Parabacteroides chongii: one gene and its partner. The main gene of each other region encodes a partner of the protein of the gene in region 2 in a complex. Links are inferred from orthologs where the notes say so. Each region holds a gene or a part of one and is shown on either strand. Other genes may lie near its edges.

What was found.
Region 1: the proteins of metK (region 2) and groL are in contact, whole or in part, in a cryo-EM structure (PDB 8P4O), measured with the Escherichia coli proteins. The link is inferred for Parabacteroides chongii from one-to-one orthologs.

What each region holds. Positions count from the first base shown.
Region 1 is NZ_CP120849.1:2,976,150-2,985,828, forward strand. Bases 2,369-5,265 are described here. They hold groL (chaperonin GroEL), read left to right. Parts: upstream 2,369-2,945; coding sequence 2,946-4,586; downstream 4,587-5,265. Other genes in these bases: P3L47_RS10975 (glycoside hydrolase family 30 protein), read left to right, coding at 2,369-2,388; P3L47_RS10980 (co-chaperone GroES), read left to right, coding at 2,643-2,912; P3L47_RS10990 (AraC family transcriptional regulator), read left to right, coding at 4,686-5,265. In the rest of the region: hisS (histidine--tRNA ligase), read left to right, coding at 1-789; more of P3L47_RS10975, read left to right, coding at 958-2,368; more of P3L47_RS10990, read left to right, coding at 5,266-5,585; P3L47_RS10995 (DUF6383 domain-containing protein), read left to right, coding at 5,844-9,314.
Region 2 is NZ_CP120849.1:443,173-452,909, forward strand. What follows is about bases 3,053-6,007. They hold metK (methionine adenosyltransferase), read right to left. Parts: upstream 5,196-6,007; coding sequence 3,909-5,195; downstream 3,053-3,908. Other genes in these bases: P3L47_RS02095 (M16 family metallopeptidase), read right to left, coding at 3,053-3,760; P3L47_RS02105 (hypothetical protein), read right to left, coding at 5,452-5,643; folK (2-amino-4-hydroxy-6-hydroxymethyldihydropteridine diphosphokinase), read right to left, coding at 5,684-6,007. Also shown: P3L47_RS02085 (MlaE family ABC transporter permease), read left to right, coding at 1-37; P3L47_RS02090 (ABC transporter ATP-binding protein), read left to right, coding at 41-811; more of P3L47_RS02095, read right to left, coding at 848-3,052; more of folK, read right to left, coding at 6,008-6,151; tRNA preQ1(34) S-adenosylmethionine ribosyltransferase-isomerase QueA, read right to left, coding at 6,163-7,212; tRNA pseudouridine(55) synthase TruB, read right to left, coding at 7,245-7,976; P3L47_RS02125 (undecaprenyl-diphosphate phosphatase), read right to left, coding at 7,983-8,783; P3L47_RS02130 (DUF3098 domain-containing protein), read right to left, coding at 8,780-9,022; P3L47_RS02135 (cell division protein FtsX), read right to left, coding at 9,035-9,737. UniProt on the Escherichia coli protein: Catalyzes the formation of S-adenosylmethionine (AdoMet) from methionine and ATP.

The DNA of each region.
Region 1 (9,679 bases), 2.5 Mb from region 2 along the record:
ATTGCCGAGATCATCGGTGAAGCAGATAAGATTGTCGATATAACCGTAGCTATCGATAAGCTGGATAAGATCGGCCTGGATAATGTAAACGAAGAACTTCGCTCGAAAGGCCTTACCGAAGATGCCATTGCCCGCCTGCAGCCGATCATCATGCTGGCAGGAACCAACCGCGAGAAACTGGCCGTATTGAAAGAACAGCTGGCAACCTCCGAGATCGCCATGAAGGGTATTGAAGAAATGACCTTCATCCTCGACCGTATCGATCAGCTGCCTATGCGTGCCGAATTGGAACTTGACCTGACATTGGCGCGCGGACTGAACTATTATACCGGAGCCATCTTTGAAGTGAAAGCCCTCGACGTACAGATCGGAAGTATCACCGGTGGCGGACGATATGACAACTTGACCGGCGTATTTGGCATGGACGGTGTGTCGGGTGTCGGTATCTCTTTCGGTGCAGACCGTATCTTCGACGTGCTGAACCAGCTGGATCTCTATCCTGCCGATTCATTAATGACAACGCAGCTGTTGTTTGTCAACTTCGGAGCCACGGAAGAGAGCTACCTGTTGCCGATTATCTCGAAAGTGCGTGCTGCCGGAATCCGTACGGAGTTATTCCCGGAAGCGTCCAAGATGAAGAAACAGATGGGCTATGCCGATACGAAGAAAATCCCGTTTGTCGCCATCGTTGGTGAAACGGAAATGAACGAAGGCAAGATCAACCTGAAGAATATGATCACAGGCGAACAGGTCCCTGTCACTGTGGAAGAGCTGATCGCCCGGTTCTAATAAAAAAGCCGGTGATAAAAGTCTGTAAATGGCACGCAGATGACACAGATTAGGTGGATTGACACAGATAAAGTATTTATTAATAATAACAATCAGTGGTCATCTGCTCAATCCGCGTCATCTGTGTGCCGTTTACAAACTTAGATACCACGTTTATCCTTATTTATCATGAAAGCATATCAATTAATTCTCACATTCGCATTATGTCTTTCGGCCTGTACTATCCAACCGCGTGCATCGTGGGTGACAACGACCGAAAATGATCAATGGGTGGAACGTCCCGACCTGGTATCGGCCTCTGTAGATACCATTCCCGACATCGACGCCGTTGTCCATACCGGAAAGAAACTCCAGAAGATAGACGGCTTCGGTGCCTGTTTCAACGAACTGGGCTGGATCTCTCTGAGTAAACTCGACCCGACAGTCCGTGAAGAAATCCTCGAAGAACTCTTCTTCCCCGAGATAGGGGCAAACTTTACCATCTGCCGTATGCCGGTAGGAGCCAATGACTTCTCCCGCGACTGGTACTCGTACAACGAAACCGACGGTGATTTCGACATGCAATATTTCACCATCGCCAACGACCAGCAGACGTTGATCCCTTTCATCAAAGGTGCGCAAAAATACAATCCCGGTCTGAGTATCTGGGCTTCCCCCTGGTGTCCTCCATCCTGGATGAAACACAATAAGCATTACGCCTCCGCCTATACCGGCGAAGCCTATAACGAGAAATACCGCAACGGCCTGCCTGCCGATAAAGTCGGTTACGAAGGCACGGACATGTTTATCCAGGATTCGCTTTACTTGCAAGCGTACGCCCTTTATTTCTCCAAATTCATCGAAGCCTACCGCGAACAAGGCATCGACATCTTTGCCGTCATGCCGCAGAACGAATTTAACTCGGCACAGATATTTCCCAGCTGTTGCTGGACGGCTGCCTCGCTGGCTAACTTTGTCGGCAACTACCTCGGTCCGGCTATGAAGGAGCTGGATGTCAAAGTCATGTTCGGAACCATGGAGCGTGGCAACGAAGCCCTGGTCGATACTATCCTGACTGATCCGGCAAGCGGAAAATATATCAGCGGTGTCGGTTTCCAATGGGCAGGGAAAGGAGCCATCAAAGGAATCCACGAACGCTATCCGGCTATGAAACTCTACCAGACGGAGCAGGAATGCGGCGACGGTAAGAACGACTGGAGCGGTGCCGTCTATTCCTGGAACCTGATGCGTCATTACCTGGATAACGGAGCCTCGGCATATATGTACTGGAATATCTCGCTCGACAAAGGCGGCATCAGCCGTTGGGGATGGGCGCAAAATTCGTTGGTCGTTGTCGATCCCGATACGAAAACCTTCCGTTATACCCCCGAATATTATGTCATGAAACATCTGAGCCATTACGTTCAGCCTGGTGCCCGGAAGCTCGAAACCACCGGCCGGTACAGCAATCTGATGGCTTTTGTCAATCCCGATAAAAGTATAGTTGTCGCTTTGGCAAACGAGGGGAATGAAGACCGCCAGGTATCTGTCGAAATCGACGGTCGTGTCTACCAACCCGTACTGTCTGCGCATTCCTTTGCCACGCTGCAGATAGACTAAATATTACTAGCTTTAGGTTAAAAGGTGGCTGCTTATGAACTACCATACTGTTACTTTTGTTCTAGTCGGGAAGCATGGAGGGCGGAATGTATAGTCATCCTGTCAGTCATGTCGGTGTATCTACCGGTCTGTTTATGCAAAATTGTCAGTCTTTTTCCTGTCAGTAAATTTGGCACAGATTTCGCATAGGAGTAAACGTGAATTAGAAATTCATAGTAAAACATAATATTATTAACATTAAAAATATATCAAAGATGAACATTAGACCATTAGCAGACAGAGTGCTTATCAAGCCGGCTGCAGCAGAAGAAAAGACACTTGGCGGAATCATTATCCCTGATTCAGCAAAAGAAAAACCTTTAAAAGGTGAAGTTGTTGCCGTAGGTAACGGAACAAAGGATGAAGAAATGGTTGTGAAGAGTGGCGATACTGTACTGTACGGAAAGTATGCAGGAACAGAGATCGAACTGGACGGTGAAAAGTATTTGATCATGCGTCAGTCTGATATCTTAGCTATTATCTAATTCATTAACGGACAATAAAAAAATAATATAATCATGGCAAAAGAAATTAAGTACGATATGGATGCCCGCGACCTTTTGAAGAAAGGTGTGGACGAACTGGCAAATGCAGTAAAAGTAACATTAGGCCCGAAAGGCCGTAACGTGATCATCGAAAAGAAATTCGGTGCTCCTCACATTACAAAAGACGGTGTAACGGTTGCAAAAGAAGTTGAATTGGCTTGCCCGTTCGAAAACATGGGTGCACAGTTGGTTAAAGAAGTGGCTTCCAAGACTAACGACAATGCAGGTGACGGTACTACTACTGCTACTGTATTGGCACAATCCATCATCGGTGTTGGTCTGAAGAACGTTACAGCAGGTGCTAACCCAATGGACTTGAAACGCGGTATCGACAAAGCCGTTGCCAAAGTGGTTGAAAAGATCGCCGACCAGGCTGAAGAAGTAGGCGACCAGTTCGAAAAGATCGAACACGTTGCTAAAATCTCTGCCAACGGTGACGAAACTATCGGTAAGCTGATTGCAGAAGCTATGCAAAAAGTGAAGAAAGAAGGCGTTATCACAGTGGAAGAAGCTAAAGGTACTGAAACTACAGTAGACGTAGTGGAAGGTATGCAGTTCGACCGTGGTTACATCTCTCCGTACTTCGTAACAAATACAGAAAAGATGGAATGCGAGATGGAAAATCCGTATATCCTGATCTACGACAAGAAGATCTCTGTATTGAAAGACCTGCTTCCTATTCTTGAACCGGCTGTTCAGAGCGGACGTCCTCTGTTGATCATCGCTGAAGATATCGACAGTGAAGCATTGGCTACATTGGTAGTGAACCGTCTGCGTGGTTCTCTGAAGATCTGTGCAGTGAAGGCTCCGGGCTTCGGCGACCGTCGTAAAGCCATGTTGGAAGATATTGCTGTCCTGACAGGCGGTGTTGTTATCTCCGAAGAAAAAGGTTTGAAGCTGGAAGGTGCTACAATGGATATGTTGGGTACTGCCGAAAAGATCACTGTAGACAAAGATACTACTATCATTGTTAACGGTGCAGGCGACAAAGCTGCTATCCAGGCTCGTATCGGTCAGATCAAGACTCAGATCGAAAACACTACTTCCGATTATGATAAAGAAAAACTGCAGGAACGTCTGGCTAAGATGGCAGGTGGTGTAGCTGTTCTTTACGTAGGTGCTCCTTCTGAAGTGGAAATGAAAGAAAAGAAAGACCGTGTTGACGATGCTTTGCATGCAACCCGCGCTGCTATCGAAGAAGGTACAGTTCCTGGTGGTGGTGTAGCTTACATCCGTGCTATCGAAGCATTGGAAGGAATGAAGGGCGAAAACGAAGACGAAACAACAGGTATCGAAATCGTTAAACGTGCTATCGAAGAACCGTTGCGTCAGATCGTTGCCAATGCTGGTAAAGAAGGTGCCGTTATCGTTCAGAAAGTAAAAGAAGGTAAAGGTGACTTCGGTTACAATGCTCGTACAGACAAATATGAAAACCTGTGCGCAGTAGGTGTAATCGACCCGGCTAAGGTTACTCGTGTTGCTTTGGAAAATGCAGCTTCTATCGCTGGTATGTTCCTGACAACAGAATGTGTAATTGCTGAAAAGAAAGAAGAAGGTCCTGCTATGCCTCCGATGAACCCGGGTATGGGTGGCGGAATGGGCGGCATGATGTAATCTCGTCCCATAAGATAAATTATAAACGGCTGCTTCCGAAAAAGGAAGTGGCCGTTTTTTTATTATATTTGTTGCGGTTTACATATATAATAATGTATAGTGATAAAGATTAAAGAAGGATTCAAAGGAGAACGATTCGTCTCTTTGCCGGACGAGTTGCTTGAAACGTATAGTCGAGAACCGCTTATAGGTAATTTGTATGTCCGTAAGATCGGTTTCTTCCCGAAAGTCAAGTACCATTACGTACAAAAGGATAAGGGATGCAACTATGCCATGCTTATCTACTGTACGGAAGGGGAGGGCTGGTATACGGTTCATGGAAAGACGTATCCCGTCAGGCAGAACCAATACATTATTATTCCCCCGAATGTTCCTTATTCTTTTGGTGCTTCGGAGACTGATCCGTGGACTATTTATTGGGTTCACTTTATGGGAGAACTGAGTGACCAGTTTCTGCCGTCCACTCCTATACCCGGATCGATCCTTCCGGGGGAATATTCACGTCTTCAGGATCGGATACAATTGTTCGAGGAGATATATGCCTGTTTCTCGATGGGGTATATAAAGGAATATATGGTTTATTCTTCCATGTGTCTTTATATGTTCCTTACCTCTTTTTTATATCTGGAACAGTATCGTTATATAAATTTGCCTAACCATAAGGAGTATTCTTTTGCTTCGCGGGTGATCCATTATATGAATGAGCATGTCGAGCGAAACCTTACGTTGGATCAGTTGGCGGCCTATTTCAAGTATTCCCCGTCTCATTTCTCTATGCTGTTTCAAAAAGAAACAGGTGTGGCACCGATCAGTTATTTTATCCGGCTGAAGATCCAGAAGGCTTGCCAGTATATTGTACTGACTGGCTTGAAACTGAATGAGATATCTACTAAGCTTGGTTTTGAAGAGCCCGCTTACTTTTCGCGTACTTTCACGAAAGTGATGGGCCTCTCGCCTTCCGAATACCGGAAACGGGAGTCGGAGCACGGGATAGTTTGATAGGAATGATGAAGGTTGTACGTGAAAACCTGTCATTTGTCCTTTTTAAGCTTGGAATAGGATAAGAAAGCAAGGTTAAAGGGAAAAAAAGATATCAAAAAAATAGTCTAACTAAAAAAGATATGTATCTTTGTGCTATGTTTTTGGTGCGAAGTATGCACCGACGGGATTAAATGATATCCGTTGTCGAGCTTTATTTTTATTATAAGATAGATTTATTAGAACTTTATATTTTATTACTAATTAAATTATTTGATTATGAACAAAAAGTTTTCTACTCTTTTTGTCGGCGCCCTGCTGACAACTAGTCTTGGAGCTTTCGCGCAAGGTACAACTGCCGTACATACCAATGTAAATGAAATTGGTCACGGTATTGAACTGCGCCCAACTGCAACTGCCAGCGCTGAAACAGGTGATGGTGTTAACCGTTTTGATACAAACAAATTGTATCAGTTGACAGACGCAGATGCAGATGGAAAAGTATTGATCCAGACTCGTAATTACACTACCGGAGAATTGAATTTGAAGTTGGTTGCTGTGGAAGATGCTCCTATCAATGCTTCTTTATGGTCTATAAAGGTAAAAGGTGACCTCACTAGCGGTTACAGCTATACTTTTGTAAACAAAGAAACAAACCTTGAACTGGTTTATGCACATGTTAATGCAGCTGTATTTGATGGTGATGCTCCGAAAAAAACATCTGACACAGATGAAGCAACAAGTATTCTTGAAGGTTGTCTGACAGATTGGAGTTGGTATACAACAGATGTGCAGACTGACAATTTCAAGTTGGCTCCTGTTTATTCTTATTTTAACAATCAGGATTCTGTTGTTGTATTGCAGAAAAACCAGGATGATGAAATTGTCGCAGTTAAATATTCTAAGAAAGTTGCCGGTGACCGTGTAGTATCTATCACTGATGCTGTAACGTTGAAACCTGTATTAGCTGGTGGTATCGTTTTGAAAGCGGCTGATCTGAACAATGTAGTTGATTTCCAGTATGGTGGAAAATTCACTATTGCTTCTGCTGTTGCTCCTAAAACAGTTAGCCCGTTCTTAGCGAATGCATTTACTGCAAAAGATTATAATGACACGGATTTCCCGAGTGTTAATACTGCAGTAGGTGTTGAAGCTAATAGAAAGAAATTAGGTCTTTCTGATGATCCGGCTGTAGGGTTATATGCTGATCATTTTGTTTATCTGACAACTGGTACGAATAAAGTACTGAGCGTTGGTACAGAATTCTTCTCTAGCAGTAGTAAAGAGTTGCCAATGGTTTTATTGGAAGGTCTTCCTAAAGATGTAGATAAACCTGTCGCTTCTATGAGTGATGCAGCATGGGAAGCTCGTAGCTTGTTCAAATTTACTTATTATCCTTCTCAGGATAGTCTGGTTGTTGAACCGATGAATGCTTTATCAAAGAATCCTACTAGCGATGTATGGCAGAATGCTGATTATGCATTTAACTCTACAAACAATAACGAAAATGCAATACATGTAGACGCTGCGCCTACTGAGGCTGATTTGAACAAGGATACTTATGGCGAAGTTGTTGTTCGTATCGCTTATTTGACAGACGATCAGGCTGTTATTACAGCTAAGAACACAGAGTTGAATGGTTATGATATGCCGGGTTCTCTGCAGACTAAGTTTAATTTCAAAGACAGAACTTTCAAGTATCTGACTCGTACGAAAGTTGATCAGGGCTTGTATTTCATCAAAGATGTAGCAACTGAAAAGTATGTTGTTGACAATTTCGTTGGTAAACTGATGCTGGATGCTGAAACAGCTGTTCAGAATTATAATGATATGCCGGCTACTATGTGGGTTGTTAAGACTACAGGTTGCGGTTTAGTTCCGACAGTTGCTGTTTACAACCGTGAATATGCAGACGAAGTATACGAAGGTCAGCTTTATTCTAATGAAGATGGTAGCGTTTACTTTATCAATCAGAACTTTGATTCTTTCACAGATAAACAACTACTGCATACTGACAACTATAAGTTTAATACTGTTGCAGACGGTGAAGCTACAACTAGCGTTTACCATGGTTACGGACATTTAACTTCTGATGATCTGCTTTATACTAAGTATTATCTGAACTATAACTTGTTCGCTAATCCGAACTTGTATCTGAATGTAACTGCTACTAAGAGCTTTGCTCCGACTGAAGGTCAGGCTACTACTTATGAGTTGACTGAAGCTAAGAATGTATTTGACGTTAATGGTACTGCTATTGATGTTCCTTTCGGTTACGGTGCTCAAATCGGTTTACCGCAGTTGATCAGAACCGGTTATGTATTGAAAGTTAGCGATAAAAACTTGATCGATAACGATAAGGTTTATGTATATCTGGTTGAACCGAAGGGTAAGACTCCTTACTACAAGGCTATGACGAAAGAGGAAGCTGCTGCTGCTACGGATGAAAATCCGAAACTGGCTGTATTCTATCTGAAGGCTGACCAGCGCATGCATAGCGATCTTGACACTCGTGCTTATGTATTGATTGACATTAACAATGGTACAACTTTGGATGTTAATAACGGTTGGATGCAGGCTAACTGCGAAGATGCTCCGGGTGATATGACTTACCTGCGTCTTGACAACATGGCTCAGGAAAGAGCTACAGCATTCTCTATCAATATTGATCCTCGTCCATTATATATGGATCTGGGTGAAATCGGTAAGAACATCAACATCTTCCGTGGAAGAGGTACTGGCGCTGAATATCTGTTCGAAGATACTAACAACCAGAGCAACGCTCCGCAAGTTGTTAAGGGTTTCGGTTACCTGGGTATGACTGCTGAAAAGATCAAACCGATCGGTGAAGGTAAAACAACTGCTTTGTATGCTGATTATGTGGTAAGTTCTACAGACCGTATGCCTCAGTATCTGTTTGTTGTGCGTCCGGATTCAGTGAAAGACGGCAAATGGTGTAACACTCACGGTTACAACCCGAACTGCGAACATGAAATTGATTACAACGGTTACCTGGCAGGTAGCTTCCTGATCAATCTGACTGACTCTATCGAAGGCGGTACTAACATGTTGAACAATCCTGACGTTTACAAATGGCAGTCTTACACTCGCCTTGGATTCGTAGAAGGTGTTCACCAGGTAGATGGCGAAAATGAATATCTGTATATCCTGAAGAACGGTCTGAAGTTGGCTGATCTGAAGAATAAAGACGGTGTTCTTGATCCTCGTGATCTGTACGATGCCAGCAAGTTCGAAAAGAAAGAACTGACAGGCTTACACAAAAACTATGCATTCTCTCTGCGTTACACAGACGACGATCATAAAGATTTCTTACTGGAATCTAACAAGGCAGGTGTATCACACGTAGCATCATTCAAGGGTGCATGGGTGAAAATCCACAACGGAGTTCCTGTATTGGCTGAATACGAAGTTGATAACGGTAACCACCAGGATGATGACGATAAGATGAAAGAACTTATCAACCAGGCTCAGATCTTCAACCTGGAAGATACTGAAGATTTCGCAACATCTAACGAAGGTGTTTCTACATCAACAGTTAGCGTAATCGCTGGTGAAGGTGTTATCACTATCACAAATGCTGCTGGTAAGAAAGTTTCTGTAAGCAACATCCTTGGTCAGACAGTAGCTACTCAGACTATTTCTTCTGACAACGTAACAATCTCTGCTCCTGCAGGTATCGTGGTTGTTTCTGTTGACGGTGAAGAAGCTGTAAAAGCTATCGTTAAATAAGTAGGACAATTCCTGGTAAACCGTTAGGTTGACAGGTTACATACAACAAAGCCCCGCTGGTTATCCGGCGGGGCTTTTTGCGTATCAGAGGACAGAATCGGAATATTGTACAACTCAATCGGAATAATATGACTTGCCGGAATTGCAGAAGATTGCTTCTTCCAAACGGACGGAGGTTGTAGTACAGAGCCAGTGTACGAAATAGCAAGTCCTCTGTACGCCTTTAGAGTCTTTCCGTTTCCCGGCTTCTGAACTATTGAAAGGAGGCTCTCTGACTCTTGAAATGTCCTCGGAACCTAATTATTCGTGGGGAGTTGAATAAATACCGGAGAAATAATCGTGGTATCCTTTCAAATGAAAGGGTA
Region 2 (9,737 bases):
CGCAGACGTAATATTAACCCATTTAATGCTTACGTAAAAAATGATAGAAGTAAAAAATATAACGAAATCGTTTGAGGGCCGTAAGGTATTGAATGATATCAGCGCTGTCTTTGAAACAGGAAAGACGAATCTGATCATCGGACGAAGCGGTTCGGGTAAAACCGTTCTGATCAAGAACATTATCGGCTTAATGAAACCGGATTCGGGAGAAATACTGTATGACGGACGAGACCTGACATCCATGAATAAACTGGAACTGAACATGCTACGCAGGGAAATGGGAATGCTGTTCCAGGGATCCGCCCTGTTTGACAGTATGACTGTTCTGGAGAATGTCATGTTTCCACTTAACATGTTCTCAAAAGACTCCTCTAAGGAAAGAGAAAAGAGGGCTATGTTTTGCCTGGAACGTGTCAACCTTTCGGAAGCAGAACATTTATACCCGTCGGAGATCAGCGGCGGTATGATGAAGCGTGCAGCCATTGCCCGTGCGATTGCGCTGAACCCGAAGTATCTTTTCTGTGACGAGCCGAACTCCGGACTGGACCCGAAAACATCGTTACTGATAGACGACCTGATTCATGATATTACGACGGAATATAAGATGACGACCGTTATCAACACCCACGACATGAACTCCGTAATGAATATCGGAGAAAACATCATCTTCATCAAGGAAGGCGTAAAAGAATGGCAGGGCACGAAAGAACAGGTTATCACCTCCAACAATAAAGCACTGAATGACTTCATTTTCGCTTCCGACCTGTTCCGGAAAGTGAAGGAAATAGAAATGCAACAAGAAGAAGGATAACAAAAAACTCCGGTCGAATGACCGGAGTTTTTTTATTTAATACCCGAATATCTCCTCTTTACTCAGTTTGGTAACCGGTCCGTACTGGCCCAGGGATTTCAGATCCAGATCTTTTTCATCTCCCAGAACACAATACGTATATTTACGTCCTTTCACCCATTTTTCCTGGAATGCTTTAATATCCGCCAAAGTCATGGACGGGACTTTTTCATACAGTTCCTTCCGGCTGTCGGTAGTCAATCCCAAATCCTGAGCATTCAGATATGACCATAACACGCCCGATTTCGTAATACGTTCAGTACGCATACGGGTTATCAGAGCGTCTTTTGCCAGATTAAACGCTTTCTCCGATTCCGGCATATTGTTGATGATATCATCGAATGCTTTCATCGCATCGATCATCTTGTCATTCTGGGTGGCAATAAACGTACGGTATACATACGGATATTTCAATTTGGAAGGAGTGATCAGGAATGCCCCGGCAGAATAAGCCAGACCACGGGCTTCACGCATCTCCTGGAAAACGATAGCATTCATGCCACCACCGAAATATTCGTTATACATGTTCAATGTGGGCTGAACCGACGGATCGAATTTCTCTCCCCGGTTGGATACAGCAGAGAAATAAATCTGCTTGGCATCGTATTGAGCCAACAGCACTTTATTTTCCGGTGTTTCCTGTTGTTTGAACTCGGTTGCTGCCGGAACAGGAGCCAGTTTCTCCGGAACATTATGATACTGATTAACGATATCCAGCAATGCCTGTGTTTTTTCAGGACCATAATACAGGATCTTATGTTCGTAGGTATTTATCTTGCGGATACGGTCAACCAGCTCCTGAGGATCCATCTGCTGTAACTCGGCAGTGGTCAGGACATGCGTAGACGGAGACTGCGGCCCCCAGATGGCATACTGGATCAGTTTGTTGAAATTCTGTCCCTGGTTCAATTTGGCATCCGCCCGTTTTTTCAGAATATCAGCAGCCAGATTACCGTAAGTGTCTTTATCCACCTGGGCATCCGCCAAAATTTCTTCAAAGAGAGCCATTGCCTTCGGCATATTTTCTTTCAATCCCTCCAGCATGACATATGTACGGTCCGAGCCGGGGAAAACGTTGAAATAACATGCCAGACGATAAAATTCTTCATTGATCTCTTTCAGGCTTTTCTTTGAAGTTCCCAGATATTTCATGTATTCAAAAGCCGTACCCATCGCCTTATCGTTGTTGGTGCCCATCTCAAAGACATACATCAGAGAGAAAATATCGTTCGTCATGTTCTGTTTGTAAAGGACAGGAATATCCGATTTGGCTGTCAGCTTCTGCAAATCCTTGTCATAGTCCAGAAAGACCGGTTCTATCGGAGCCACCTCGGCAGCCTGTATCTCTTTGAGGAATACACTCGAACTGTCACGGTTCATTACGATAGGAGTAATTTTAGGCTTGTCGATTTTCTTTTCATTCGGGTCCTTTCCTTCTCTTTTATAGATTAAGGCATAATTATCTCCGAAATACTTATTGGCAAACTCGACAATCTGCTGTTTGGTAACCTTGCTCAAACGATCCAACTGGGCTACCTCATCTTTCCAGTCCACCCCGTTTATGAATGCAGAAACGAACATATCCGCACGGCTGTTGTTATTATCCAGCCGATACATCTGCATCAACTTATAATTATTGATCGCCGCTTCCAGTAATCCTTCATCGAAATCACCCTTTTTCAGTTTCTCTATCTCTGCCAGGAAAAGGTCTTTTACATCATCCAGGGTTTGTCCCTGTTTCGGACGGCCACTCATTACAAAAGCATTATAATCGGCCATACCATATGTTCCGGCGTAACAACTCAGCACTTTCTGCTGCTGAACCAGATCCACATCCAACAAACCTGCTTTGCCGTTATTCACGATCTCGCCGGTGAGGTTCAGCAAATCTTCTTCCGGAGACGATGCGCCCGGAAAACGCCATCCCAGAGTCACATTTTCAGCATCTACGCCCAACACTTCTTTTACAACCGGTGCTTTGATCGGCGATTCGTGAGTCACCGGCAATTTCGGTAAATTCGGGTTCGGCTGCAGATGACCGAAATATTTATCGATCACCTCAATCGTCTTATCCGGATCAAAATCACCTGACATACAGATTGCCATATTATTGGGTACGTACCAAGTAGCATGATAGTTCTTGATATTGGTGATAGACGGATTTTTCAGATTTTCCTGAGTTCCCAAAACAGTCTGTGTTCCATACGGATGATCCGGGAAAAGAGCACTCAGTACAGCTTCATACACCTTACGGCCATCGCTGGTCAGAGACATGTTCTTTTCTTCATAGACAGTCTCCAGTTCCGTATGGAAGCCGCGGATCACGTTGTTCTCAAAACGGTCTGCCTGGATTTTAGCCCAGTTGTCTATCTGATTGGAAGGGATATCTTCCGTATAGACAGTCATGTCAAATCCCGTATAAGCGTTGGTTCCGTTGGCTCCGATAGCCGACATCAACTTATCGTACTCATTGGGAATCGCATATTTGGATGCTTCATAGGATACGCTGTCGATCTGATGGTAGATAGCTTTCCTTTCAGCCTCATCCGTAGTCTTCCGGTATACTTCAAACAGTTGTTCGATCTGGTCGAGCAGCGGTTTTTCCGCCTCATAGTTCTGAGTTCCGAACTTTTGTGTACCCTTAAACATCAGATGTTCAAAGTAATGTGCCAACCCGGTCGTTTCAGCCGGGTCATTTTTTCCGCCCACCCTGACAGCAATGTAAGTCTGAATACGCGGGGTCTCTTTGTTCACGGTCAAATACACTTTCAAGCCGTTATCCAGCGTATAGATACGTGCTTTCATGGGATCATTAGGGACCGACTCGTACTTGAACGGAGAGGTCTCCTTACATGCTGCCGCCAGTAATATAATCATGGCGAGCGAGAGAAGCTGAATAATTCTACGCATAAGATTTAGATTTAGGGATTACTTAGGTGCCAAATATAGGGATTTATAAATAAAAAGATTTCATAAAGGACTAAATTCTTGGTTTATAAACAAAAAAAAGCGATTATAACTCACGTTATAACCGCTCCCTCTTATTGTTATCCGGATATCAGAGTCCGAATGCTTCTTTTACTTTATCCACATAATCCAGTTTCTCCCAGGTAAACAACTCCACCTCGCAAATAGTAGGTTCCGGGTTATAACGGGAAGTAAATGTCTTGGTAACAAGCTCCGGCTTACGTCCCATATGTCCGTAAGAAGCTGTTTCCAGATAGATCGGATTACGCAATTTCAGACGCTCTTCGATTGCTTTCGGACGCATATCGAAAAGATTCCATATCTTCTCTGCGATCTCGCCGTCCGACAGTTTCACATTGGCACGTCCAAACGTATTGACGAAAATATTCATCGGTTTGGCTACACCGATCGCATAAGAAACCTGTACGAGCATTTCATCAGCAACCCCGGCAGCCACCAGGTTTTTCGCAATATGACGGGCAGCATAGGCTGCGGAACGGTCCACTTTCGAAGGGTCTTTCCCTGAGAATGCGCCACCGCCGTGGGCTCCTTTTCCACCGTATGTATCCACGATGATCTTACGTCCTGTCAGACCTGTGTCACCGTGAGGGCCGCCGATCACAAACTTACCGGTCGGATTGACATGATAGATGATATCGTCGTTGAACAAAGCCTGCACATGAGCCGGATACTGGGCTTTTACGCGCGGAATCAGGATCTTCTTCACATCAGCTGCAATCTTCTTCTGCATAGCGATGTCGGCTTCCTCCTGGCTGATGCCTTTCGGACCGATAAACTCATCGTGCTGCGTAGAAACAACGATCGTATCGATGCGCAACGGCTTGCCGTTGTCATCATATTCAATAGTAACCTGACTCTTTGCATCCGGACGGAGGTAAGGCATCAGTTCGTTCTCGTTCTTGCGGATGTCTGCCAGCTCCCACAACAAACTGTGTGAAAGGTCGAGAGCCAAAGGCATGTAGTTTTCAGTTTCATTCGTTGCATATCCGAACATCATTCCCTGGTCGCCCGCACCCTGGTTGTAAGGGTCTTCGCGTTCAACACCGCGGTTGATATCACCGCTCTGTTCATGGATAGCAGAGAATACGCCGCACGATTTGGCTTCAAACTGATACTCGCTCTTCGTGTAACCGATCTTTTCGATCACACCGCGTGCCACTTCCTGCACGTCTACATAAGCACTTGATTTAACTTCTCCAGCCAAGACAACCTGTCCGGTTGTAACAAGGGTTTCGCAAGCAACTTTCGAGTTCTTGTCATAGGCAAGAAACTCATCCAGCAAAGCATCCGATATCTGATCGGCTACTTTATCGGGGTGCCCTTCGGACACCGATTCGGAGGTGAATAAATAACTCATTACTTTTTAATTGAAAATTGAAAATTGAAAATTGAGAATTGAGAATTAGATATCAGACATACCTAGAATCAATCAACAACAGACAATCGATTATTAATAATGAATTGATAACGGAAGGAATCTGTTCGCCGGAACGGCTAAGAAAAGAACTTGTTTTTAGCATTTTTTCCTGTGGTTGCAAGCAATACAAATCTATCCACATCAATTCGGAGGCAAAGATATAAATAATTGACAATTGATAATTGATAATTGACAATTATTTTTTCTTCTTTGTGTTACGAAGTGCTTTTTTATACTTGTATTCGGCTTTCATCTTTGCCGAACCCGATTTATGTGTACCTTTCAGAAAATCAGAGTATTTTATTTTTTTTTCTCCGACATTTTCTTCTGAGGCTTTCTTCTTGAAAACCATTCCTCCACCGGTCAGGATCTTTTCTATGTCATTCATTGCTTTATCTTTTATAGTTCTATTTGAAAACAGTATGAAGTTACAAAATGTTGTGTTCCCGAATCAGGGATACAATTGTCTTTTTAAACACCGGATGAACCACGTTCGGAGCTATTTCAAGCAAGGGTTCCATCACGAACCGGCGATCCTGCATCAACGGATGCGGCAATGTCAGTTCCGGCGTCTGCAGGATCAGATCGTCATACAGCAGAATATCGATATCGATGATGCGGTCATGATAAGTACCGTTGCTTTTCTGCGTACGTCCCATTTCCACCTCTATCTGCTGGGTCGCTTTCAGCAGCTCCAGCGGGGATAAAGAGGTTTCGAGCCGTAAAGCGGCATTCAGGAACGTATTCTCCGACTGAAATCCCCAGGGTTCGGTTTCATAAAAACCGGAAAGGGCGAGAACATCTCCCACCCTTTCAGCTAACAGCGCAGCGGCTGTTATCATATTCCGTCTTTTATTTCCTATATTCGTACCTAAAGCCAGGTATGCAATAGCCATAAACGTACGTCTTAAATGATCAACATTGCATCGCCATAAGCACCGAAACGGTATCCTTCTTTCAATGCCACCTCATAAGCATCCATGATCAGGTCATATCCGCCGAATGAAGCAGTCATCATCAGAAGCGTAGACAACGGCATATGGAAGTTGGTGATCATGCTGGTAGCCACACTGAAATCGTAAGGAGGGAAAATGAACTTATTCGTCCATCCTTCAAACTCTTTCAGATGTCCGTCCGTGCTTACAGCCGTCTCTACCGCACGCATCACGGAAGTTCCGACAGCACAGATCTGGCGACCGTCGTCCTTACCTGTATTTACGATATCCACAACGTCTGCATTCACGATCATCTGTTCGGAATCCATCTTATGCTTGGTCAGGTCTTCCACATCGATTTCACGGAAATTACCCAATCCGGAATGAACTGTCAGGAAAGCGAAGCGGCAATCTTTGATCTCCAGACGCTTCATCAATTCGCGGCTGAAATGCAGACCGGCAGCCGGAGCCACTACCGCACCTTCTTCCTTGGCGAAGATATTCTGGTAACGGTCTTCGTCGTCCGCTTCTACCGGGCGATCGATATATTTAGGCAGCGGAGTCTCTCCCAGCGCATACAATGCCTTTTTGAACTCATCATGGTTTCCGTCATACAGGAAACGCAGAGTACGGCCGCGTGACGTTGTATTGTCGATTACTTCGGCAACCATCGAATCGTCCTCTCCGAAATAAAGTTTATTACCGATACGGATCTTACGGGCCGGATCAACCAACACATCCCAAAGACGAAGGTCTTCGTTCAGCTCACGCAGCAAAAACACTTCGATACGTGCCCCGGTCTTTTCCTTATTACCATATAGACGGGCAGGAAAAACTTTCGTGTTGTTGAAGATGAATACATCTTTTTCTCCAAAATATTCCAACAGGTCTTTAAAGACTTTGTGCTCGATCTCTCCGGTGTTACGGTGTACAACCATCAACCGGGATTCATCTCTGTTCTTTGCGGGATGAAGAGCGATCTGTTCCTGCGGTAAGTTAAATTTGAATTTAGATAGCTTCATAATGTTACTTTATTTATTTTCTTTTATTCTTATCATTTTTCTATCGGAGCCGTTCCGGCTTCATCAGCCACACGATCTCCAACCGCTTCATCCAGAAAAGCATCGATATCTTCCGGATTCATGCATTTATCCAATGTAATATCTCCGATCCGGGTACGCTCCAATCCGATCAGATGGGCTCCCGAATGCAGAGCAACGCCGATATCACGCGCCAAAGCACGGATATAAGTACCCTTACTGCATACCACACGGATTTTAATGACCGGCAGGCTGCATTCCAACAGTTCCATCTCGTCGATCACCAGCGTCTTTGACTTCAACTCCACTTCTTCACCTTTACGTGCCAGTTCATAGGCACGCTTCCCATCCACTTTGCAGGCCGAAAAAACAGGAGGGATCTGCTGGATCGTCCCTACAAACGAATTCAGCACATCCTCTACCATCTCCCGGGTAATATGTTCCGTCGGATATACGGCATCTATCTCTTTCTCTAGATCAAACGAAGGTGTCGTTTCCCCGAGTTTCAGGGTTGCCACATATTCTTTGGTCTGGTACTGAAATTCATCGATCCGCTTGGTTGCCCTCCCGGTACAAACGATCATGACCCCGGTAGCCAGCGGATCCAGCGTTCCCGCATGTCCGACTTTTATCTTTTTTACTTTCAGCTTCCGCGATAATTTATAACGGAACTTGTTCACCAGATCGAACGAAGTCCACGTCAGCGGCTTGTTAAAATATAAAACCTCTCCTGCTATAAAATCCATTCTATATTACTTCATCAATGTACATGCAATAGTGATCAGCCCGACTATCGCACAATAAATAGCAAAGTAGATCAGCTTTCCTTTTTTCACGATATTGATCATCCACTTACAAGCCAGACAACCGGAAAGGAAAGCAGCTACAAAACCGACAACCAGCGAAAGCGTCGGAATATCTCCGGCAATATCTTCGCCCTTTACCAGCTTCAACACATCCAGCAGGGCTTCACCCAAAATCGGGGGAATAACCATCAGGAAAGAGAATTGAGCCAGTTTAGCTTTATTATTACCCAACAGCAAACCTGTAGCGATCGTTGTTCCGGAACGTGAAAGTCCGGGCAGAACGGCACAAGCCTGAGCCAAACCGATAATAAAAGCGTCTTTCATCGAAAGATTTTCTTTCTGCCGGGGTTTTGCATAATAGGAGAAAGACAGTAATGCCGCCGTTACCAGCAACATGCAACCGACTATCAGCAAACCCGAACCGAAGATCGCTTCGACTGTATCTTTGAAAAATACTCCGACAATACCGATCGGTATCATAGAAATCAGGATATTGATCACATAGCGTGTTTCACTGTTCATCTGAAACTTGAACAATCCGCGGAATATCCATTCGATCTCTTTCCAGAGTATAACTAATGTACTAAATACCGTAGCCACGTGGACTACGATTGTAAAAGCCAGATTCTCTTCTCCTTCAATTCCGAACAGCGCCGATCCGATTGCCAGATGTCCGCTGCTGCTTACAGGAAGATACTCTGTCAGTCCCTGTACGATCCCCAGCACCAAGGCTTCAAACCAACTCATTCTACCGCCTCTTTATTTTTGCTGTTTTTCAGGATTCCTACAATCATCAGGCCGAAACCGATCATCGTTACTACCGGAGCAACTACAATACGGCGCGTACTGAATATTTCCGGGTTAAAACTGGTTGTATCACCTGATCCACCACCACTCATCAACATAAAACCAATAATGATCACTGCCACAGCAACTGCGATCAGAATAAAATTCTCTTTTCCGAAAGCAAAATCTCTCTTAGCCATCTTTTCTGTTTATTATATATAATACAACTTATCAACACCCATACGGAGGTACTTGTTTACAGCCAACACGGTAGCCGTCACCGACAACAGGATTCCGAGCAAGAACACTGCTCCAAAAACCACCAGCAAAGCCTTCACATCCAAAAGCTGAATAAAACCGTCCAATTCGTGCTGTAAATAATATAACGAACCGGTCAGCATGAATATTGCCAGGATGGATGCAAAAATACCGCTAACGACATTATAGCGGACAAAAGGACGCCTGATAAAACCGGAAGTAGCCCCGACCAGTTTCATCGTATGGATCAAAAAACGTTTGGAATAGATCAGCAAACGGATCGTATTACTGATCAGGACAAACGATATAGCCATCAGCATAACTGCCAGCGTAAGCAGGATAATGCCCAGGCGTTTCATATTATCGTTCACCATCTGCATCATATCCTTACGATAGAACAGGTCAGAAACGGATGTATATGTTTTAATTTTCTTTTCAATATGCTGCAGGCTGTCCGGATTGGCATATTCGGAATGCAACTTTACTTCTATAGAAGCTTGCAGAGGGTTAAAGCCCAGGAAAGTTTCGGGATTTTCTCCCAGTTCTTCTTCCAGTTCTTTCGCAGCCTGTTCTTTCGAAATGTATTCTGTGGATTTAATAAAAGGAAGTGCGTCCAGGCTTTTCTGCATCTTCTTGATGTCGGCCTCCTTCTGGTTA